DNA from 3 places in the Pedobacter sp. GR22-10 genome. Region 3 is predicted to be linked to each of the others. Evidence: riboswitches for the same ligand, from Rfam matches in the RefSeq annotation. Region 3 holds a riboswitch; each other region holds the start of a gene.
What was found. Region 3 has a riboswitch for S-adenosylmethionine ahead of OQX64_RS05660 (O-acetylhomoserine aminocarboxypropyltransferase/cysteine synthase family protein). Riboswitches for the same ligand answer to the same signal wherever they lie in the genome.
Positions count from the first base shown of each region.

Region 1: linked by a shared signal. The riboswitch ahead of OQX64_RS18725 (SusC/RagA family TonB-linked outer membrane protein) and the one ahead of OQX64_RS05660 (O-acetylhomoserine aminocarboxypropyltransferase/cysteine synthase family protein) in region 3 are both predicted to bind S-adenosylmethionine.
Region 2: linked by a shared signal. The riboswitch ahead of metH (methionine synthase) and the one ahead of OQX64_RS05660 (O-acetylhomoserine aminocarboxypropyltransferase/cysteine synthase family protein) in region 3 are both predicted to bind S-adenosylmethionine.

Region 1 covers NZ_JAPIVR010000004.1:497,291-505,342, forward strand. The annotation lists gene OQX64_RS18725 (SusC/RagA family TonB-linked outer membrane protein) at 1-2,953, opposite strand, end outside; SAM riboswitch class I at 3,300-3,405, opposite strand; gene OQX64_RS18730 (peroxiredoxin family protein) at 3,540-4,802, shown strand; gene OQX64_RS18735 (alpha-L-arabinofuranosidase C-terminal domain-containing protein) at 4,909-7,491, shown strand; gene OQX64_RS18740 (outer membrane beta-barrel family protein) at 7,718-8,052, opposite strand, start outside.
Region 2 covers NZ_JAPIVR010000005.1:52,160-60,211, forward strand. The annotation lists gene der (ribosome biogenesis GTPase Der) at 1-960, shown strand, start outside; gene OQX64_RS19035 (GNAT family N-acetyltransferase) at 1,158-1,667, shown strand; gene OQX64_RS19040 (S41 family peptidase) at 1,730-3,337, opposite strand; gene murQ (N-acetylmuramic acid 6-phosphate etherase) at 3,526-4,329, shown strand; gene OQX64_RS19050 (hypothetical protein) at 4,434-5,000, shown strand; gene OQX64_RS19055 (Bax inhibitor-1 family protein) at 5,039-5,776, shown strand; SAM riboswitch class I at 5,929-6,032, shown strand; gene metH (methionine synthase) at 6,170-8,052, shown strand, end outside.
Region 3 covers NZ_JAPIVR010000001.1:1,321,252-1,329,303, forward strand. The annotation lists gene OQX64_RS05640 (multidrug effflux MFS transporter) at 1-271, opposite strand, end outside; gene OQX64_RS05645 (queuosine precursor transporter) at 396-1,166, shown strand; gene OQX64_RS05650 (homoserine dehydrogenase) at 1,305-2,549, opposite strand; gene OQX64_RS05655 (homoserine O-acetyltransferase family protein) at 2,769-3,827, opposite strand; gene OQX64_RS05660 (O-acetylhomoserine aminocarboxypropyltransferase/cysteine synthase family protein) at 3,867-5,192, opposite strand; SAM riboswitch class I at 5,465-5,575, opposite strand; gene OQX64_RS05665 (hypothetical protein) at 5,772-6,779, shown strand; gene OQX64_RS05670 (trans-sulfuration enzyme family protein) at 6,824-7,939, opposite strand.

The DNA.
Region 1 (8,052 bases), on a different contig from region 3:
CACGAAGTTTCACATAAGAGGCATCAAAAATATTGGCCTCATCTATCGTTCTGAACGATTTGTAATAAGTTTGTGCGGAGAGAATTTTTTCATTCGGTTTGCCATCCGCGGTTACCCCATCAAAGATCATCCCGTCATCATAAACGGTTGCTTCTGCTGGCGCATTTGCTCCACTAGCTAACCTAACCGCGCCGTTTGCCTTTAAATTTTCTGGGTAGTAATAAGAAATACCGCCGAATTCTGCACCTCTCCCAGGCAATGTAGATGCTAAAACACCGGTATAAGTACCTGTAGAATAAGTACCGTTGTAAATAGAACCACCGAAACTGGCGTCGATCAACACGCCTAAACTAAAGCTTTTGTAGCTAAAAGTATTTGAAATTCCGCCAATCCAATCTGGTGTATATTTCCCTAAAACTCTTTTGGTCGGGTCAGTTTGTGGTGCACCTGTAGCATTTACCAAAATATTACCATTCCCATCTCTTAAAAAAGCATTGCCAAAAAGTGTTCCGTAAGGTTGACCAACAGTCGCAATTACCTGTGCAGAATTGGTTGCCACCACATAATTTTGCAGTAAACCTTCCTGATCCAATTCCACCACCTTACTTCTGTTTGCCGCATAGTTGATATCAATATCCCAGGTAAATTGTTTTTTCACCGGCGTAATACCCAGCTGAACTTCAATACCCTTGTTATTAATTTTTCCGGCATTTATATTTTTCGATCTGAAACCTGTACTCGGACTCACATCTACATTTAAAATCTGATTGTAACTGTTCGTATTATATACACTGACATCAAAACGAAGTCGCTTGTTAAACAAAACAGCTTCAGCACCTAGCTCTGATGAAGTGGTGGTTTCAGATTTTAGATTCGGATCGAAATCTGTTCCGGACGGACTAAGCTGCGGACTTGCTCCAAACGGTGCAGAGAAACTGTAAGTATTAGTTAAACGATAAGGTGAGGTGTCCTTACCTACCTTAGACCAGCCACCACGTACTTTTGCGTAATCCAGCACCTCGCTTTTGATATCAAAAGCTTCAGTGAGCACTAAACTACCGTTGAAAGACGGATAAAAGTAGGAGCGGTTTTGAGCGGGCAAGGTGGATGACCAATCATTACGGGCCGTAATATTGGCAAAAAGGTAATTTCTAAAACCAATCTGACCGGATGCATAACCACTGTAAGACTTTAACTTACTGTAATTATTAGATGAGGTTAAGGGATCTCTGGAATTGTTTAACGTATACAATCCGGCAACAGCCAAACGGGGTGCACTTTGATCATTTTGTTCGATATAACTGGTCCGGATATTACCACCAAGCAACACATCTAAACTAAAATCATCATTTAATTGCTTGGCATAATTTAATGTCGCATCCGTATTGTTTTCATTTACCGTAAAGGCACTTTCGGTATATGATCCAAATGGCGTTCCGTTAGTACCGTAGGCAATTTTAATTTTTCGGCGATCATTGTAATAATCTGTTCCTGTACGGAAATTGAAGTTCAATCCGTCAATAATTTTGTAGTTTAAACCTATACTTCCAATTAAACGGTTCCTGTTTTGAGACACCGTATTCTCATAAGCCACCCAATAAGGATTGCTGTAATAACTGTTGTTCCAATTAAAAGTATTACCATTCTCATCCAGGTAATTTTTCAATTGATTGATATCAACCTGTCTGCCAAACCACGCAAACTGCAACATGGTACTGGTTGATCTTGATCCGCCCGTTCCAGGCAGGTTGTCGGCACCAAGTTTACTATAATTGGCATTCGCGGTGATGGTGAGTTTAGGTGTTAAACGTAAAGTAGTATTTAAAGTGAATGAGTTTTTACCCTGACCTGAATTGGGTACGATACCGACCTGCTTAAGGTTGTTATAAGATAACCGGTAATCGAATTTCTCTCCTGCATCCTCAATTGAAATACCATTTGTTAAGGAGTAACCTGTTTGGAAGAAATCCCTTACGTTATCCGGATGGGCCACAAAGGGCACTGCTACACCTTTCGAAAAGAACTGCGGAATCAACCTGCCATCCATTCTGGGCCCCCAGCTTTCATCAACCCCATCATTTACGCCGGCACCTTTTCCATCCACATAGCTGAATTTACCTTCCGATCCCTGTCCGAATACATCCTGATATTTTGGTAAGGTTAATATACTTTCGATCACGCCATTCGAGTTTAAAGAAATACCCAAACCTTTTTTAGATTTTCCTGATTTTGTTTTAATGATAATCACACCTGCTGCTGCCCTTGAACCATATAAAGCGGCCGCATTGGGACCTTTTAACACACTGATGGATTCGATATCATTAGGGTTAATATCTGAAATGGCATTGGCGTAATCTCTCGCCCCCGCCGAATTAAGCTGTGAATTATCTACCGGAATCCCATCTACAACAAAAAGAGGCTGATTATTTCCGGCAATAGAAGTTTCCCCTCTAATCACCACACGGGAAGATCCCATATCGCCCTGGCTATTGGTTACCCTTACCCCGGCTACTTTACCGGCAAGTGCATTTACCAGATTGGTTTCCCGCGCTTCAGTTAAACTTTCCCCTTTTAATTCCTGAACGGCATAACCTAACGATTTTTTCTGTTTAGTGATACCTAAAGCCGTTACCACCACTTCATCTAATGCATTTTCTCCGTCACTTAAGGTTACATTTAATGCATTCGAACTTTCGGTAACCACCACTTCTTTAGTTGTAAAACCAATATAAGAGAAAACCAATGTACCTTTTCCATTAATTGTAATACTGAATGCGCCACTATTATTGGTGGTTACGGCTTGTTTGGTTTCCTTAACAAATACTGAAACTCCGGGCAATGTTTCTCCTGAAGCACTTTTAACCGTACCGGAAATACTGATGTTTTGGGCATGCACGAGTGACGAAAGCAAGAGCAAGCATACGATTGCCAACAGCTTAATTTTTTTGAACATAATCAATTTATTAATAATGAGATGAATGAAGAATGTAAAAATCAGGGCAAAGCAATTCCACTTCGCTTACCGGCGAATTTTTTACAAACGTGAATACTTAATGATTTAAATTATTGGGTTGGTATTTATAGCCTCATACAGCAACAAATACCCTCACGCATTCGAAGACTTAAAAAGGTTTTTAAATGCCCTGATTGAGTAGATTGTTTTTTGTTAGTTTTTTCCATCAAATTGTTTTTAACGATATACCTTATACTTAGCATTTCCGGTGAAGCTGATTTACAAAAAAAGCACGCCCGTAAAATCAGGAGTGCTCTCATATAATATTAATACTTTGCATTCAACTGACTTAACTTACCCAAATTACTTCGGGATGGAATTAGCACCATATCCAATTCAGGCTGGTTGCTAAGGTTTCGCAGGGCCATTCCCTCCACCTTTCTTGATAAGCATTTTAAAATAACTGCGGCAAAGATAATATAAAAATCATAATGACTACAAATTCTATAGATTTTATTGAAAATATTTTTTCCGTGCTTTTATGATGCTTACATTTGTCACGTTATCAATAGATCTCAAATATCACATGAATATAAAATCATTACTATTTCTGCTACCGGCTTTTATGTTGTCGCAGACTTTACAAGCACAGACACAGAAAAAACAATCAGCTACTGCCCATAAATTAACCACATCCTTTGTTCCGAACGGCAAATGGCGGGGTGTGTTTGAAATTAAACCTGGGGTTGAAGTTCCCTTTAATTTTGAAATTACCAAAATCGATACAAAGCCACACTTAATATTTTTGAATGGTGAAGAACGCTTTGATGGTGGCGTGGTTAAACAAACTGCAGATTCCATTCTGGTTGCGTTGGATCAGTTTGACAATGAACTTGCCTTCAAAATCACAGGTGATTCGCTGGTTGGAACGCTTAGGAAACAAGATGGCTCCGGTAAACCTTTGGCCGTAAATGCAACCAGAGGGAATCCATATCGTTTCAAACCTAATGGTAAAAATGCTGCAGCTGATTTCTCTGGCAAATATGATATCACTTTTAAATCGCCTACCGGAAAAGATGAAAATGCAGTCGGACTATTTAAACAAACTGGTAATAAAATTACCGGGACTTTTTTAAGGGTAACTGGCGATTCACGTTACCTGGAAGGAATAGTGGAAGGCAATGATTTTTATTTATCCAGCTTTATTGGCTCTAGTCCATCCTATTACAAAGGAAGTTTTTCAAAAGACGGAACCATAACAGGAGAAACGGTGAGCACCAGGGGAAATACACCCTTCACAGGCAAACAAAATCAAAACGCGGCCTTACCTGATGCCTATAAATTAACCTTTTTAAAGGATGGATACAAAACACTTGATTTCTCCTTTCCGGATGTAAACGGGAAAAAGGTATCGCTCAGCGATGAGAAATTTAAAAATAAGGTGGTCATTCTTACCATTACAGGCACCTGGTGCCCAAATTGTGTAGATGAGGCTTCTTTTATTGCACCCTGGTACAAGGAAAACCGTAATCGCGGCGTTGAAGTTATTGGCATTCATTATGAAAGACAACTGGATTCAGCCTACGTGCGGAAGGCCTTAACCCGGTTCAGGGATAAGTTTGATATCCAATATGATCAGGTAATTGCTGGCACACCCGATAAAAAAATAGTATCTGAATCTTTACCAGCCCTGAATAATTTCATCTCTTTCCCAACCACCATCATCATTAATAAAAAAGGAGAAGTGGCACAGATTCATACGGGTTACAGCGGACCAGCAACCGGCCAATATTATACCGATTTTGTAAAGGAGTTTAATGCTGAAATAGATGGACTGCTGAAAGAATAGTTTGAATAATTACATCGTAATTAAATAAATACAAAATAATAATCGTTAAACCAACGATTATTATTTATTTTGGTCTTCGCATTTCCAACCAAATAGCTGCAGACCCATGAAGTTTTACCTTAGATTCTACGTTTTATTTGCTATACTTTTTACTGCCACAGCCAGTTTAATGGCCAAAGAAAATAAGTTAACGGATGAGCCGGATTCTGCCTATCTGTTTGCTTACAATGCCAATGGCTTGCGCTTTGCCTGGAGTCGTGATCAGACCAACTGGACACCAATCGGAAAGGATTACCTGTTTTTGAAAAGCGATTATGGCAGGTGGGGAAGTGAAAAAAAAATGATTTCACCCTATGTCATCAGGGGAAGAAATGGTGAATGGGTTTGTGCGTGGGAATTAAATGATCAGACCAATCAGTTTGCCATAGCCACTTCCAAAAACTTAATCAACTGGGGGCCCCAGCATTATCCATATGTTGCCATGGGGAAAAATGTATTAAAGCCTGTTGTTGATTATAACCAGCTGAAAGATGAATATTCCATCACTTATGCTGATGTGGAAGGCAAGCATTTTCAAACCAGAACGAAGGATTTTATTGCTTATGAAAAAGCTGTTGAAGTACCATTATCCGCATTTAATGCTGAGGATAAAACAGCAAATATTTCTGGTCATACCATTGGGCAATCTCATTATGTGGCTTGGTCAGTAATCAAGAACCTTCAAAAAGCCTATGATTTGCAGCAATATAAAGCCCGCCAAAACAGTGAAACAACCAAAGATGATACACAAAGATTTGCTGGATTAAAACCGGTTGATGCTAAAATTACCATTGATTCAAAAGGTGCAAAAGCCATCAGTAATATGCTTACCGGTATATTTTTTGAAGATATTAATTATGCTGCAGATGGAGGCCTTTATGCAGAATTGATTCAGAACAGGGGATTTGAATATCAACCCAGCGATAAATCTTTCCATGATAAAAACTGGAACAGCACTTTTGCATGGAAGTTAAAAGGAGATCAAAGCACTTTCACCGTTGATTCAATTGCACCCGTTCATCAAAATAATTCACACTATGCGGTGCTGGATGTTAAAGTTGCCGGTGCTGCATTAAGCAATACGGGTTTTGATGGAATAGCAGTAAAAAAAGGAGATGCTTATTTTTTCTCTGCTTTCAGCAAGCAATTGGCTGGTCGTATTTCTGGTTTTGAAGTGCGTTTAGTTAGCGATACAAAGGGTATTCTAGCTAAAATTACTTTAAAAAATACCACTTCATGGAAAAAGGTGAGTGGTACCTTCTATCCATCAGCAGATGCGACAGATGCCAGACTGGAAATCATGCCGCTGGCTGCCGGAAAATTTGCTTTTGATATGGTTTCTTTATTTCCGCAGAAAACTTTCAAGGGGCATCAAAATGGCTTAAGGGCTGATCTTGCCAAATTGATTGCCGATATTCATCCTAAATTTGTTCGCTTTCCTGGCGGATGTTTAGCACACGGGGATGGTATTCAGAACATTTACAAATGGAAAAACACCATTGGTGCTTTAGAAACCAGAAAACCAGACCGCAACCTTTGGGGCTATCACCAAACCATGGGATTAGGCTATTTCGAATACTTCCAATTTTGCGAAGATATTGGTGCAGCCCCTGTTCCGGTGATTGCCGCAGCAGTACCTTGCCAGAATTCGGGCACTGGCGGTGGTGGCCAGCAGGGCGGTATCCCGATGGAAGAAATGGATCAGTACATTCAGGATATTGTAGATTTAGTAGAATATGCCAATGGCGATGTGCACACCACATGGGGTAAAAAAAGAGCTGAAGCAGGTCACCCGAAGCCCTTTAATTTAAAATACATCGGGATTGGAAATGAAGACCAGATTACCCAGGTGTTCAAAGAACGCTTTACCATGATTTATCAGGCACTGCGAAAAAAACATCCTGAAATTACGATTATTGGTACGGCAGGCCCATTTTTTGAAGGTACCGATTATGAAGAAGGCTGGAAAATTGCCACCAACTTAAAGGTGCCAATTATTGATGAACATTATTATCAGTCGCCCGGATGGTTTATTAATAACCAAAACTTTTATGACCAGTACGATCGGTCAAAATCAAAAGTTTATTTAGGTGAATATGCGGCAAGTTTGCCCGGAGGAAATAAAACCAATCTGGAAACGGCGTTGGCTGAAGCCTTATATTTAACATCGCTGGAAAGAAACGGAGATGTGGTGAGCATGGCTTCTTACGCACCGCTGATTGCAAAAGAAGGACATACCCAATGGAACCCTGATTTAATTTATTTTAACAATAGCGAAGTAAAGCCAACAACGGGTTATTTCGTGCAGCAACTTTATGGAAATCATGCGGGCGATCAATATCTTCCCGGAGAAATAAAATTATCAAATGATCAGGATCAGGTGAGTAAACGAATCGCCTTTTCTGTCGTAAAAAACACGCAAACCAATGAACTTTTGGTTAAATTAGTTAACCTGTTACCTGTTGAAGTGAATACTACGCTGGATTTGGGTGGCCAGATTAAAAGTGATTATATGACTACGAAAACGGAAATTTCCGGTAATCCATCAGAGCGACTAATCAAGCCGATCACCTCAACGGTAAACTTAAAAGATGCATTAAAGCTTCCGGCATATTCTTTTACGGTGCTGAAGATTAAATTGAATAAATAAAACTTAATGACATAATTCCCTGGGTGTCGCCCTCCTGAACTTGATTCAGGAGCTTATCAAAATAGTTGCTGTTCAGAAATGAATCCGATAACTATCGGATCAGAATGACGCCAAATTCAGCATGACGATTCGTTTAACAGATCCCCCTTTTTAATGACTAACGATCTGAACTTACGACTTAAGACTCACTACTCAAGACTCACGACTCCCAACTCAAAACTCAAACCTACCCCCCTGCCCGGTTTTTAATATCATCCGTAGCGGTATTTCTGGATCTTGCTGATTTCACATTTTGGTTACCGAAATTATAGCTGATGTTAAAAGATGCTCTTCTACTGATGTAATTATTCTGAACCCTTAAATTCACATTCTGATAATTCAAAGTGCCTTTCCAGTAATTGGTGGCGAAAATATCATCGATATTCAATTTTAATTTCAGGGCTTTATTCAGGAAGCTCTTTTGTACACCGGCGTTCAGGGCATACTGATAAATAATGGTTTTTTCCAATCCGCGTACTTTTGGCGAATTTAGCCAGAAATTGGTTTCGATGGTCCAGTTAT
Region 2 (8,052 bases), on a different contig from region 3:
TTTGTTTGTGCCAATAAGGTAGATAATACGGCCTTATATAGTGAGATCAGTACTTTTTATGGATTCGGATTGGGCGAGATTTATCCCCTTTCTTCCATGACCGGTTCCGGAACAGGAGAGTTACTGGATGATGTGGTTAAACATTTTGAAGATATTCCGGAAGAAGAAAATCAATTGCCAAAAATTACCATTGCAGGCAGGCCGAATGTAGGTAAATCGTCTTTGGTTAATGCGCTGATTGGTAAAGAAAGAAATATTGTAACAGCGAATGCAGGCACCACCCGCGATTCCATCAAAATTCATTATAACCAGTTTGGCCATGAATTTATGTTGATCGATACAGCTGGTTTACGTAAAAAAACCAAGGTTAAAGAAAATCTGGAATTTTATTCGGTCATGCGTACCATCAAAGCTTTGGAAGAAGCCGATGTGGTGGTCTTAATGATCGATGCCCAGGAGGGAATTGAAAGCCAGGATATCAATATTTTCCACCTGGCTGAAAAAAATAAAAAAGGTATCGTAATCCTGGTAAACAAATGGGATCTGATTGAAAAAAATACGCAAACGATGAAAGCTTTTGAAGAGCAGATTCATGAGCGTATCCGTCCATTTACTGATGTGCCGATCGTGTTTACATCGGTATTGAATAAGCAAAGAATCTTTAAAGCCATTGAAGCTGCTTTGGAAGTGGCTAAAAACAGGGGTAAAAAAATTCCGACATCAAAATTAAATGATGTGATGTTACCATTGATTGAAAAATTCCCGCCACCAGCATTAAAAGGGAAACACATCAAAATTAAATATATCACACAGATCAATGGCACATCTCCTATGTTTGCGTTTTTCTGTAACCTGCCTCAATATATTAAAGATCCGTACAAACGTTTCATTGAGAATAAATTAAGAGAGAACTTTAATTTCTCCGGTGCACCAATTCAGATCTTCTTCAGGCAGAAATAAGCTGTTTGAAAGCTGAAAGTATATTTTAAAAATAATAGAAAAGCAGGGACAGCATTCCATAGGGCGTTGCAGCCCTGCTTTTTGTTTCAATCTTTTTGCGAATGTCGGCCCTGAAAATGATGAGGATGAATAGCAAAAAGTATTTCCACGTCAATCAGGTTTAAACAATTAAGTCTGAATTCCATATCTTCGCTGCCATGCAAATCGAAGTCAAAAACAGCCTTTTATCAGATTTTGACACGATATTTAAATTTTATGATATCGCTGTTGCCCATCAGAAAAAGGTATTTCATAAACACTGGCAGGGATTCAGTACAGAACTGGTGGAAACGGAAATTGCTGAAAACCGACAGTATAAAATACTGGTGGATGGTGTAGTGGCTTGTGTTTTTGCAGTTACGTTTAATGATCAGCTGATTTGGGGTGACCGGGATCATGAAGCCATCTATATTCACAGGATTGTAAGTCATCCCGATTTCCGGGGGCAATCCTTTGTGAAAAAAATCATTAGCTGGGCCAAACAATATGCAAAAGTACACCAGATTAAATATATCCGCATGGATACCTGGGCAGATAATAAAAAACTATTGGATTACTATACCAGTTGTGGTTTTGATGATGTTGGTGTAGTGACGATGGCAAAAACGGATGGTTTACCCAGGCATTATGAAGGCATAAGTTTGAGTTTGTTCGAAATCGAAGTATAAGATCAATATCCAGCTAATCTTTGAATCATAAAATTGGTCCGCTTTTGAAACCTGTCTGTGATTTACTGAAGATTGGTTAAAGCCTGTCTTACCGCGTTATCCGTTTGATTAACAGATCGGTAGTAGCCCACGTCTCCCAGATAGTAACGGCAGAGCAGGGCTTTTAAATCGTTCAGGATAATCGATTTTGCAGCATAAAGCTGAAAGCGGTCTATAGTTACATTTTTTCTTTGCAAGTAGCCTATAAAATCTTTAAACTCATTATCACTCAGGGCAAAATTATTAATATTTTGTTCTACAAAAGCAGCACTATAGCGGTTGGTCAATACATTAAAAACATAATCAGACAGCACTTTTTTGCTCACTAGGTTAGCGTAAAACTTATTATATCCGGTAGTATCCAGTTTTACAAAAATGTCTGGCTGAATCCCGCCAACAGTTTTAGCCCTTTTATGTTGCTGCATATTAACACCCTCACTTTTTTCTATCGAATCCTGAAAGGAGGTATGATCACCGGTTAACTCCCCGTCAAGCATCCTTTCATCAAGCTCATGTTTGTACGCATCATATCCTTTTTTATATGATTTCTGAATGCTTCGCCCAGATGGCGTATAATAGCGGGCAATAGTTAAATTTAAGGCAGAGCCATCTCCAAAAGCAAACTGTTCCTGAACGAGTCCTTTTCCGAAAGACCGCCGACCTACAATTATTCCACGGCCCAGATCTTGAATGGCACCTGCAACGATTTCACTTGCTGATGCGGTGTTTTCATTGATTAGGATGGCAAGCTTCCCATTTTGAAAGGCTCCTGTCCCGGTCGAATAATAATCTGTGCGGGGTTCGTGCTTACCCTGGGTGTATACAATTAATTTATTTTCGGGCAGAAACTGATCGGCCAGGCCTGTAGCTGCAGAAAAGTAACCGCCGCCATTATCACGTAAATCAAGGATCAGCTTTTTCATTCCTTTTGCCTTTAGGTTTGCGGCCGCGGCTGCGAAATCACCGTCTGTATTGGCACCGAATTTACTAATCCTCACGTACCCGGTTTCCGGGTTCATCATGTAGGCTGCGTCAATGCTGCTGATATTCACTTTACCCCGGGTAACCATCAGCCGGCTTTGTACCTGTGTGCCGCTGCGCAATAAGGTAACGCCCACGCCGCTACCAGCCTTTCCCCTGAATCTTCCTGTTAATTGTTCTTTTGGTAAATTTCTGCCACTAACCATAGTGGTATCGATCACCAGGATTTTATCACCCAGCTTAATGCCCGCCTGATATGCCGGTCCATCCTTCACCACGCCTGTTACCATCATGGTGTCGTTTAACATATAGTATTCAATGCCAACGCCCTCAAAATTCCCTTCCAGGTTATTGGTCATGTCTTGCGCATCGGTAGGAGGCAAATATACACTGTGTGGATCCAGCTGGTGGAGTACACTATCAATAGGTAAGTTTTGCAGCGAATCAGTATTGATATCATCTACATAATTTTTATTGATGATATGCAGAATTTCTTCCAGTTTTTCATCACTATTGCTGGCCAGTTGAGGTCTTCTGGTAACGCCAAATCCCTGATCTTTAATAAACTTAATACCCAAATACATTCCTGCTATCAAAATCACAGAATAGCTGATGGCAATCAGTATGTTTTTTCGGGTATTCTTTTTCATTGGCGTTAGGCAAATTTATGAAAATAAGCGGGTTGATATATTTTTAACTGCAATTTCTTGTCTTTTGTTTATAATATTTCACATAAATTAACAGTATAACATCTGCTCTATCAAGTGGCAATCTATATTTTTAAATTTTTAGGGTAGATTTTAGAAAGAATTTACCGAATTTTATCAAAAATAAATTTATGAATAGAGTTACCGAGCAAGAATCAAATTATAACCACATTGATGAAATGTCGGTAATGGAAGTTTTGCAGGGGATTAACAATGAAGACAAAACCGTAGCCTTTGCTGTTGAAAAATCTTTGCCTCAGATTGAGAAATTAACTTCGGCCGTTGCCGAGAGAATGAAAAAGGGCGGTCGGCTTTTTTATATAGGGGCAGGTACCAGCGGCCGCTTAGGAGTGGTAGATGCATCTGAATGTCCACCAACTTATGGTGTTCCTTTCGATACTGTAGTTGGTATTATTGCCGGCGGGGATTCTGCCATCAGAAAGGCTGTAGAATTTGCTGAAGATGACAGCCTGCAGGCCTGGAAAGATTTACAGGCATTTCATATTAATGAAAAGGATTGCCTGGTGGGTTTAGCTGCATCCGGCACCACACCATATGTGGTTGGAGGTTTAAATACAGCACGCCAGCATGGAGTTTTAACAGGTTGCATTGTCTGCAATACTGGTGGACCCATTGCTGCAGCGTCTGATTTTCCGGTAGAAGTGGTGGTTGGACCTGAATTTATTACCGGTTCTACGCGAATGAAATCGGGCACAGCACAAAAATTGGTTTTAAATATGCTGAGTACCACCGTAATGGTGCAATTGGGGCGTGTGGTTGGAAACAAAATGGTAGATATGCAGTTAACTAATCATAAACTGGTTGATCGCGGAACGCAAATGGTAGCTGATGAATTAAATGTGAGCTATGAAATAGCTGCAGATTTGCTGAGTAAACATGGAAGTGTGCGTAAAGCAGTAGAAGCAGGACACTGAGAAATGTTAGAATGAGAGAAGGATGGAATGATTGAATGATTGAATTTGGAAGTAATTGTAGCATTCTCTCATTCAAAATTCACTCATTCAATAATTAAAAAAACATGCACGAGATAGAGCCGTATTACCAGTGGAGAGATGATTATATCTCGGCAGAGGATGAGCGATCGCCATTCTACAATACCGAATACTCTGAACTGTACTTTGATAAGCAGATCTATAACTTTCTGTTGCACCCGCAATGGGATGAGTTTGGTTCCAATACCTTGTACATGAAAGTATTGTATGCGGATTATGATAGAGGTTACGCGATTATTGAGTTTATCGGCGAATGGAATGATGCCATCAACAACGACATCATGTTGCTGAAACGCGATATTTTGGAACTCATGATGGATGAAGGCATTAATAAGTTTGTATTAATCGGAGAAAATGTATTGAACTTTCATTCATCAGACGATAGTTATTATGAAGAATGGTTTCAGGAAGTGGAAGATGGCTGGATTGTTGGGGTAAATTTCCAGGAACATGTCATCAGGGAGTTTAAAGATAACAACATTGATTATTACATTAATTTTGGAGGTGCTTTCGATCACCTGCCCTGGCGTACATTAAAACCGTTACAGTTCTTCAAAAAAGTTGAAGAATTGCTGACAAAAAGACTGAATTAAAGTATTATTTTTATAATTATTTAAATACACAAATAAAAATGGAACAACAAAACTATCAATATCAGGGCAATAGCGTGTTCGTCCAGGAAAACACAGTGTCTAAAAAATTCTTTGCCAGCGTATTCTTATGGATGTTCGTTGCTTTGTTAATATCAAGCGCTTCTGCATTTGTATTGGCAAATTCGCCAGGAATTTTATCCTATTTAGTAGCTGAAAAAGGATTTACCATATTTGGATACATTGCCATCTTTGCGCCACTTGGTTTAGTGATGTTGATGGGGGCTGCTATGCAAAGATTATCCTTCCCGGCATTAGTGGGTATTTTTCTGTTGTATTCTTTACTAACAGGTGTGATGTTGGGCTTTATACTTTTAATTTACACAACAACATCTATTGCCATTTGCTTCGTTGCAGCAGCCGTTATTTTTGCTGTAATGGCTATCATGGGATACACTACAGATGTTGATTTAAGTAAATTCGGACCAATACTAATGGCTGGCGTAATCGGTTTGGTTATCGTAAGTCTGATCAACTTCTTTATCGGCAGCGAAACGCTGAACTACATTTTAGGCTTTGTTGGTGTGGCTATTTTTACTGCGCTTACCGCTTATAAGGTTCAGGAAATTAAAAGAATTGGTGAAGGTTTGGATGAAAGCGGAAATGAAATTGCATTGGCCGACAGCAAAAAATTAGCAATAATGGGTGCGTTGTCACTTTATATCACATTCATTAACTTATTTGTTTCTTTACTACGTCTCTTCGGTAGCAGAAGATAATTCACTAAATTCTGACCGCTGGATTTATCTGGTTTCAGGTTAATGACAAAACAATATTTTAAAGGCCGTGCATATTTGCATGGCCTTTGTAATTTTATTTGGCAGCGAAGCGATAAATTTTGGAAATGATGTTGCTTTGTTGCATTTTTGTATGCTTATTAAGAAAGACGGAGGGATTAGACCCAACGAAGTCTTAGCAACCTGTGCCAACAAGGTGCTACATTCTAATCTCGGTTAACCGGGAGAAAGATAAGTTAAGGAAGTACGATCCATGTGCCAACTTTTTGAATAAGCTTTTTTGAGATTTGAGAAATTAGATTTGAGATTTGAGGCCAATTATAAATGTCTTAATTTCTCAGATCACTCCTCTCGTCTCTCACATCTAATAACAGAATGAGCATAAGAGAAGAATTAGAAAAACGTATTTTGGTCATCGATGGTGCGATGGGCACGATGATTCAACGTTATACGCTTACCGAAGAAGATTTTAGAGGGGAACGGTTTAAGGATCATCCTTGCGATGTGAAAGGCAATAATGATTTGCTGAACATCACCCGTCCGGATATTATCAAAGCCATACATCTCGAATATTTAGCCGCTGGCGCAGATATTATCGAAACCAATACCTTTAGTACGCAAAGAATCTCCATGGCGGATTACCAGATGGAAGATTTGTCGTATGAATTAAGTTATGAAGGTGCTAGAGTGGCAAAGGAAGCGGCAGATGAGTTTATGGCTGCTAATCCAGATCGTAAGTGTTTCGTTGCCGGTGCCATTGGCCCAACCAATAGAACGCTTTCCATGTCGCCCAATGTAAATGATCCGGGTTACCGGGCGGTTTACTTTGATGAATTGGAGACTGCTTATTACGAGCAGGTGCGCGGTTTGGTAGATGGGGGCTCAGATGTATTGCTGATTGAAACCATTTTCGATACGCTGAATGCCAAAGTGGCTATTGTAGCCATCAAAAAATATGAAGAAGTTATTGGCCGTAAATTGGAGATTATGATTTCCGGTACGATTACCGATGCTTCTGGTCGGACCCTATCCGGACAAACTGCCGAGGCTTTTTTAAACTCAGTGATGCACGCAAAACCTTTAAGTATAGGTTTCAACTGTGCGTTGGGTGCGAAAGAAATGCGTCCGCATATTGAAGAGTTAGCCGCAAAAGCGGGATGTTACGTTTCTGCCTATCCAAATGCAGGTTTGCCCAATGAATTTGGTGCTTATGATGAGCAACCGCATGAGACAGCACACTTAGTAGATGACTTTATCGCTTCTGGCTTTGTTAATATCGTAGGAGGTTGCTGTGGTACCACGCCCGAACATATCGGCTGTATCGCGGCGAATGCCAGAAAAGCATCACCAAGAAAAATTCCGGAAATTCAGCCGTTTATGCGGTTAAGTGGCCTGGAGCCCGTAACCATTACGCCTGAAAGTATTTTCGTAAACGTTGGGGAAAGAACCAATATTACCGGTTCGCCTAAATTTTCGAAGCTGATTTTAGGGGGTGATTACGAAGCTGCGCTCGCCGTGGCCTTGCAACAGGTTGAAGGTGGCGCACAGGTGATTGATGTGAACATGGACGAGGGAATGCTGGATTCGGAAGCAGCCATGACCAAATTTTTAAACCTGATCGCCTCCGAACCCGACATTGCAAAGTTGCCCATCATGGTCGATTCCTCTAAATGGTCGGTGATTGAAAATGGTTTGAAATGCCTGCAGGGAAAAGGAATTGTGAATTCAATCTCTTTAAAAGAAGGCGAGGATAAATTCCGCGAAAGTGCCCGTAAAATTATGCAATACGGTGCTGCTGTAGTGGTGATGGCTTTCGATGAACAAGGCCAGGCCGATAACTACGAGCGCAGAAAAGAGATTTGTAAAAGAAGTTATGATATTTTGGTGCATGAAATTGGATTTCCTGCGGAAGATATCATCTTCGATCCCAATATTTTAACCGTTGCCACCGGACTGGAAGAGCACAACAACTATGCTGTTGATTTTATCAATGCCACCCGTTGGATCAAAGAAAATCTCCCGCATGCTAAAGTGAGCGGCGGGGTTTCTAATATTTCATTCTCATTCAGGGGAAACAATACTGTTAGGGAAGCCATGCACTCGGCTTTTCTCTATCACGCCATTCAGGCAGGCCTGGATATGGGGATTGTAAATGCAGGGATGCTCGAAGTTTACCAGGAAATTCCACCTGAACTTCTGGAACGTGTAGAGGATGTATTGCTCAACCGGAGAGATGATGCCACCGAACGTTTGGTAGA
Region 3 (8,052 bases):
GTGCTAAACCGAAATAGAGTGGTTTCTTCCTTCCAAATTTATCAAGAAGTGGTCCGTAAAGTAATTGACCGGCAGAAATACCAATAAAAAATGCTGATAATGATAGGGCTACCGACGATTCATTTGTTTTTAAGTCTTTTGCGATATCTACAAATCCAGGCAAATACATGTCGATAGAAAAAGGGCCAAGCGCTGCCAGGGAACCCAGAATTAAGATAAGGTAGATTTTTTTTGCTGAGCCATAATCATGAATAGTTTTTCCGAGGCGCAAAGATTGTCAGATTTATGCATTTAACCTATTTTTGAGGTCGAATGATTGTAAAAAGATAAATGGTTAAAAAAATTAACACGAAGTACAGTAATTCTGATTTGAATTATTTTTAGATTTATGCACTATGACTTTTAAAACCAAAGAAAGCCGGCTATTTCTCGTGTTGGGATGTTTTTTTGTCGCGAATGCGATATTATCAGAGTTTATTGGGGTGAAATTATTTAGCGTAGAGGAAACTTTAGGGATTAAAAAGTTTGACATCAATTTATTAGGCGTTAAAAACCTGTCTTTTGTGATGTCGGCTGGTGTGTTAACCTGGCCGATTATTTTTATCATGACCGATATTATTAACGAGTATTTTGGCGTAAAGCAGGTTCGCTTTCTTTCCATACTTACTTCTATCCTCATTGCATTTGCCTTTTTAATGGTTTGGGGTTCCATGCATTTAAGTGCGGCAGATTTCTGGGTTCACCAAAACATCAACGGGGAAGATTTAAATATGAACAACGCTTTTGCAGGGATATTCGGTCAGGGGATGTGGATTATTGTAGGCTCTATCATTGCCTTTATTGTAGGGCAGCTGGCTGATGTTTTAATTTTTCATCGTATTAAGAGGGTAACCGGAGAAAAGGCTTTATGGTTGCGGGCAACAGGTTCAACACTGGTTTCCCAGCTCATCGATAGCTTTGTGGTCATCTTTATTGCTTTTTATCTCAATCCACAATATCATTACAGCTGGAAAATGGTTGCTGCCATCGGACTGGTAAATTATACTTACAAGTTTATTGTAGCCATTTTAATGACCCCGATTCTGTATATCGTTCATTTGATTATCGACAGTTACCTGGGAAAAGATTTGGCTAAAAAACTCACAGAAATGGCCGGGCGGGGTTAGTCTCTTGCTGGCTGTTAAGCATGAAGAAGAATATGCTTATTCAAAAAGGGGGGAAACCGATTAAATGGACAAAAAGGCCGGAATCGCTCCAGCCTTAATGCTTAACAACAAAACAAATAAAAAAATTAACCTTAAAATTTACAGGGAAGCCAGTTCTTCCGCGAACACATTTTCCGCAACCTGCTCCTGTTTGTAGATCTGTCTGCCGGTATAGGCAATAAAAACGTCTTTTTCCAAAAGTAAATCACGGTTTTTAATCAGCTGTTCTAACTTAACTGTGCCGATCACATATTTATAGTTACTGGCTGCATAGCGTTCGCTAATTTCATCAAAACCCAGCAAGGTCACTAAGTCTTCATCCGCATAACGCAAATAAACCTCCAGCAAAATATCTTCAGTGTGTTTAACACCATTTTCTGAATGATATTTTTTATACTCATAACGATAATCATATCGTAAAGCTGCAATATCTGAGAGTACGGCGGCACCGGTAGGATGACCACCGGCACCTTTTCCGAAGAAGAATTGTTTGTCGGCAAATGCCGCCTGAACCGTTACGGCATTGTATTCATTCTCAACATTATACAGGAAATCATCTTTGGCAACAAGCTTAGGCAATACGTAAGTCACGATATCCTTGGTATTTACTTTCCGTGCAGTAGGAACCAGCTTAATTTTGAAATTCTTTTCACGGGCATATTTGATATCGTTAGCAGAGAGGTTTTGAATACCAATATTTAAAATAGCATCCGGATTCACAAACAAGCCGTAGGCATGGGCTGTGGCAATCGCCAGTTTATATTTGGGATCGTAACCACCTACATCTAAAATCGGATCGGTTTCTGCAAAGCCCAGGTCTTGCGCTTCTTTTAAGGCTGCATTGTAACTTTGATTTTCATTAAAAATCTTCGATAAGATGTAATTGGATGAACCATTAAAGATGCCACTTAAGGCATGAAAAAGCTCATTGTCATAATATTCTTCCAGATTCCTGATGATTGGAATACTACCGCAAACCGCACCTTCATAAAGTAATGATGTACCATATTTCTGCTGCAATTCAACCAGTTCTTTTAAATGATTGGCAATCATTTTTTTATTGGCAGAGACAACATTTTTGCCGTTTTTTAAAGCAGTGGTTACAATTTCATAAGCGGCATCAGCATCATTAATCAGTTCCACTACTGTATTGATTTCTGAATTATTCAGAATCTCATGGCGGTCTGTCGTAAATAAATGTTGATCGAGCGTACGTTTTTTCTTTGGATTTTTTATAGCAATTTTTATGATTTCCAGGTTAAGGTTCTGACTCTGGATAATATCTAATAAGCCCTGGCCTACCACTCCGAAGCCAAATAAACCGATTTTTAAATTTTTACTCATGGTGTTTTATAGTGTATTAGGTAGCGAGTATCAAGTATCAGGACTTGTGCTCAAAGCGCTTTTCGCTACTATTTTTTTTGTGAACTTCTATTTGATACGGAAACACAGATTTTCACAGAATTAGATTCCTTATTTCCATGATTCAGTGTTTTCGCGTCTGATTAATATTTTTTAATTTGTTTAGCCTGGCTTTTATTCAATCTTTTACCCTCTACTTTATCAGGCCGTATGCTGTAGCTTAATAATTTTCTTATCCCTGCTTTCTCTGATAAAGTTGCCGATGATGTTGGTTAAGGCATTGGTTTCAATTAAAAAACCATCATGACCATATTCAGAATGAATCACCGCGAATGTTGCATCATTGATCTGATCTGCCAGGTATTTTTGCTCTGACACCGGAAAAAGAAAGTCATTTTCGATACCAATAACTAAGGTATTTGCTTTGATTAATTTTAGAGCTTCAGCAATACTCTTTCTGTTGCGCCCTACATTGTGGCTGTCCATAGCTTTGGTCAAATAATAATAACTGTAAGCATTGAAGCGTTTAATCAGCTTCTCACCCTGATAATTCTGATAGGAGGAGGCCCGGAAATGATCCGTTTTATCATTTACACTTTCCACCTGTGTACTGCCATAAGCATGGTAGGTTCTGTAACTCAGGAGTGCAATACTTCTGGCGGTTTTTAAACCTTTACTGCCGCCATCGGGCTGGTTGGCAAAGAAAGTCCTGTCTGTGGTAATGGCCAGTCGCTGACTTTCATTAAAGGCAATGCCCCAGGGCGAATGTACCGCGTTGGTGGCCACTAAAATCAGATTTTCAATTCTGGAAGGTTCGATAATTCCCCATTCCACAGCCTGTTGTCCGCCCAATGAACCACCAATCAGTAATTTAATGGAATCGATGCCTAAATGCCTGGCCAGCAACTGATGTGCGGCAACAAAATCGCGGATGGTAAGTGGTGGAAAAGATAAATAGTAAGGCTGGCCGGTTACCGGATTAATGCTTAACGGATTGGTTGTTCCATAATTCGAGCCTAAAACATTGGCGCAAACGATATAATGATCTTCTGGGTTAAACAATGCATTTTGTCCGAACAAACCTTCCCACCATTCAAATACATCAGCATTGGCTGTCAGCGCGTGACATACCCAAATCACATTGTCTTTATTGGCATTTAGTTTACCATATGTTTGATAGGCGATTTGCAGATTCCGAATTTTTTTCCCGTTTTCCAGCTTAAATGGCTTGGTATGATGATATGTTGATGCAGTGCTCATGGTAAAATTGTAATGTTGTAAAATGACTAGGTACTAAGCTTACAGGGATTCCTGACTGATTTTTGATCCAATAGCCGCAAAAGCCTGTTCAAAATCTGCTTTAATATCATCAATATGCTCTATACCTACAGAAACTCTTAGTGCATTTGGTTTAACGCCGGCCGCCAGTTGGGCTTCATCACTTAATTGCTGGTGTGTGGTGGCTGAAGGCTGGATAATTAAAGTTTTAGCATCACCTACATTAGCTAAATGAGAAACCAGTTTCAAACTATCTATAAGCTGAGAGGCATTTTCCTTGCTTCCGTTCAATTCGAAAGATAAAACGCCACCAAAGCCGTTGCTTAAGTATTTCTTGGCCAGGTTATGGTATGGACTACTGGATAAACCAGGATAATGTACTTCTTTAACCATAGGATGATTTTCCAACCAGGTAGCCAGCTCAAGTGCATTGTCTACATGACGTTGAACGCGGAGTGATAATGTTTCTAATCCCTGTAATAAGAGGAAAGAATTAAAAGGAGACAGGGCAGGTCCCAGATCCCTTAAGCCTTCTACCCGGGCGCGAATAATAAACTGGATGTTACCAAACGGACCTCCGATACCAAAAACATCGTTAAAAACTAATCCGTGGTAACCTTCTGATGGCGCTGTAAACTGCGGAAATTTTCCATTGCCCCAGTTGTAATTTCCACCATCAATGATCACACCGCCAATGCTGGTACCATGACCGCCGATCCATTTAGTAGCAGATTCTACTACAATGTTTGCTCCATGTTCCAGTGGTTTAAATAAATATCCACCTGCACCAAAAGTATTGTCTACAATAAAAGGAATATCATGTGTTTTGGCAATGGCCGCAATTTTTTCAAAATCAGGGATGCTGAAGGCCGGATTGCCAATGGTTTCCAGGTAAATGGCTTTGGTTTTCTCTGTGATTTTTTGTTCAAACTCTTCAGGAACATCCGGGTTTGCAAAATCGACGTGAATGCCCAGACGTTTAAATGCAACCTTAAACTGGTTGTAGGTTCCGCCATATAGATGTGATGACGAAACAATCTGATCTCCGGCCGTTAAGATATTATGCAGGGCGATAAATTGTGCCGCCTGGCCTGATGCTACCGCCAGTGCGGCTACACCACCTTCCAAAGCGGCGATTCTTTTTTCAAAAACATCAGTTGTAGGGTTCATCAGCCGGGTATAGATGTTTCCAAACTCTTTTAAAGCAAACAGGTTAGCACCATGTTCCGCATTCTTAAATCCATAAGAGGTGGTCTGATAAATGGGAACCGCTCTGGAACCTGTTGTAGGGTCTACTTCCTGACCAGCATGCAACTGAAGCGTTTCAAATTTATATGATGTTGACATAATTTTCTAATAATTAAGGTTAAAGTAATGAGTGGAATGAACGGACAAATCAGAAAAGTAAATTATCCTGCAGGGCGTATCCCGGTTAACCGGGACCTTCCAATTTGAAAAGAAACAAGAGAGGAAGATTTTTAAATTACCGTATGCAACAGCACATACGGGACATATACATCACATTAGAGCACACCAGCAGTTTAATGGAAACATTTGCTGTTTGTTGTTTCAGACTAGTGCCGTCGTGAGATAGAAGATTTAAAGTATTCATCAGTTTAAATTTATATCACCGGTTAACTCCATGTTATCCGGTCAGGAATTGGCACCTTCTCTTTCTGAGGGTTGCCAGTGGGTCACGGAGCCAGTCTCTCGCCACTTCTTTATAAATCAATCCGATTCAGATTGACTTTTATTTAGTGATCTACCAAATAATATTTCAAATGTCTGAAATAATTTTAAAACAACAAAATTTAATTCTGATTTTTTATTAAATAAATCCAATTACATGTTGTAATCACAAAACGATTGTTCAGGTAAGTTTATTTAACATTAAAATTTTATGTTTGTATAACCTATCTCATCTATATGAAAAACGCTAAAATGATTTGTCTGGCCCTTTCACTCACCATGGCAAGTTTTACCACAGTTAACGCACAATTCGGCGGATTAAAAGACAAATTATTAAAAGTTGGAACTGCACAGGGGGCTAAGGCTTTAGGTGTGGATAAATTTCTGAAACAACCCGGTGCCATTACCACAAGTTTTGAAGACGTAAACCGCGAGGGAGAAATGATGCCAGATTTTAAGGCCATACTCAAGGCACAACCACTATATCTCTTACCAAAGAATCCGGAAGGAGGATACCTGCTTTGTGAAGGACTTTATGAAATGACGAATAAAAGTTATTGCTTGATGGCTGGTACCTTCGCCCCGTCAAAAGGAGATGGCTATATGTTTGCTCCGGTATTGGGCTCAAAAGAAGATGTTGTGATTGCGATCATTAAAAGTGCAGAAAAGCACCCTGAAGTAGAACAACATGATATTCAGGCTTTATTATGGACCATCATAGCACGCACTAAATTTACAAGTTACAGCGGACAGGTAAAAGTTACCGCATTAAAATTATTGACGCCAAAACAGATCACCATGTTAGAAGGCGGCGCATTAGGTGTGCTGCCCTTTGATGTAATGGAAAAAGCCAAAGACCAGTTGCCATCTGGTTTAAAGGCAGTTTTTGAAGCTGAAAACAATATTCGCCAGCTCGTTTCTTCAGGAAATTATACCTATGCTGATCTGGAACGGTATGCAATTATTGCAGGTATGGCCCCGCAAAGAGCAGATGTGCCCAGCGGTATCTGGACCAAACATCCTGATGGATATTATGTACGTTATTTTCCTTCGGGCTATTCTACCACACGCGTACAGGTATATGTGCCAAAAGAATTGCTTGCTTCGGGAACAAAATTGGTTTATGATGCAGCTGGTGATATCGCCTGCCCTGCAAATACAGGTGCTCAACGTTTAGCACAAACCAATGAGCCTTTAAACGCAGACTATGCGAAGAAGTTGGTTACTGTTTGTAACCCAAAATAGGTTTTTAGTTCTATAAGGTTTAAAACCTTATAGAACTGTAGAATTTAGGCCAGCGCCTGTGCTAAATCGGCTATAATATCGTCAACATGCTCCAATCCAACAGAAATTCTTAACAGATTTTTTGGTGTTTTACTGTCTGGTCCTTCAACAGAGTAGCGGTGCTCGATTAAGCTCTCCACACCGCCCAGACTGGTAGCTTGCGCAAATAATTTCACTTGATTCACTACTTTACTGGTTGCGTCCACGTCGCCCTTAACTAAAAAAGACATCATGCCGCCAAAGTCTTTCATTTGTTTCTTAGCAATTTGATGTTGCGGATGAGTCTCTAATCCCGGAAAATAAACCGCTTCTACTCTTGGGTGACTAACCAGATAATCTGCCACTTTCTTTCCGTTTTCGCAATGCCCTTTCATGCGATATGACAGGGTTTTGATGCTTCGGCATAATAAATAACAATCAAAAGGAGAGGGAACGGCACCGCCCGTTTGCTGGATGTTTTTGATTCTCTCCCATAATGCATCTTTCCTGCCTGTAACCAAAATGCCACCCAGAATATCACTATGTCCGCCGAGGTACTTTGTACTGCTATGCATTACGATATCAGCCCCTAATAAAATCGGATTTTGTAAAACCGGAGAGGCAAAAGTACTGTCGCAAACCAATGTAAGGTGATTTGCTTTTGCTATTTTTGAAATTTCTGCAATATCTGTAACCTTCAGTAATGGATTGGATGGTGTTTCCATCCAGATCATTCTTGTGTTTGGTTTAATAGCGGATTGAATGAGATCCAAATCAGTTTGATCAACAAAATCAAATTCCAGAATCTCATGATAAATGGTCAGCAGTTGTTTTTTAATGCCCCAATACATATCATCCGGTGCAATAATGTGACTGCCCGGTTTTAAAGCCTGAAATAAGGCCATACCACAGTAATTTCCCGAAGAAAAAGCAGCTGCATCTTCACCATATTCTAACTTAGCCACAGTGTTTTCTAAAGCAGACCGGTTTGGATTACTTACCCGGCTATACATATGACCACCCGGATAGCCGCCGTTTTCATCACGAAAAAAAGTAGTAGAAAGATTGATGGGTGGCGTAACATCTCCAGTTGAATTTTTAAGAAGATTAGAAGCGTGAATAGCAAGGGTTTCTGGTTTCATCATGATTTTTATTAGGGTACTTTAACCGTGAGGCAATTTAACAATTTAACGCTAAATTAAACTTGATAATTGTTTTGGCAGGATTTATGTATCTGTTTTCACAAATTTAAAAA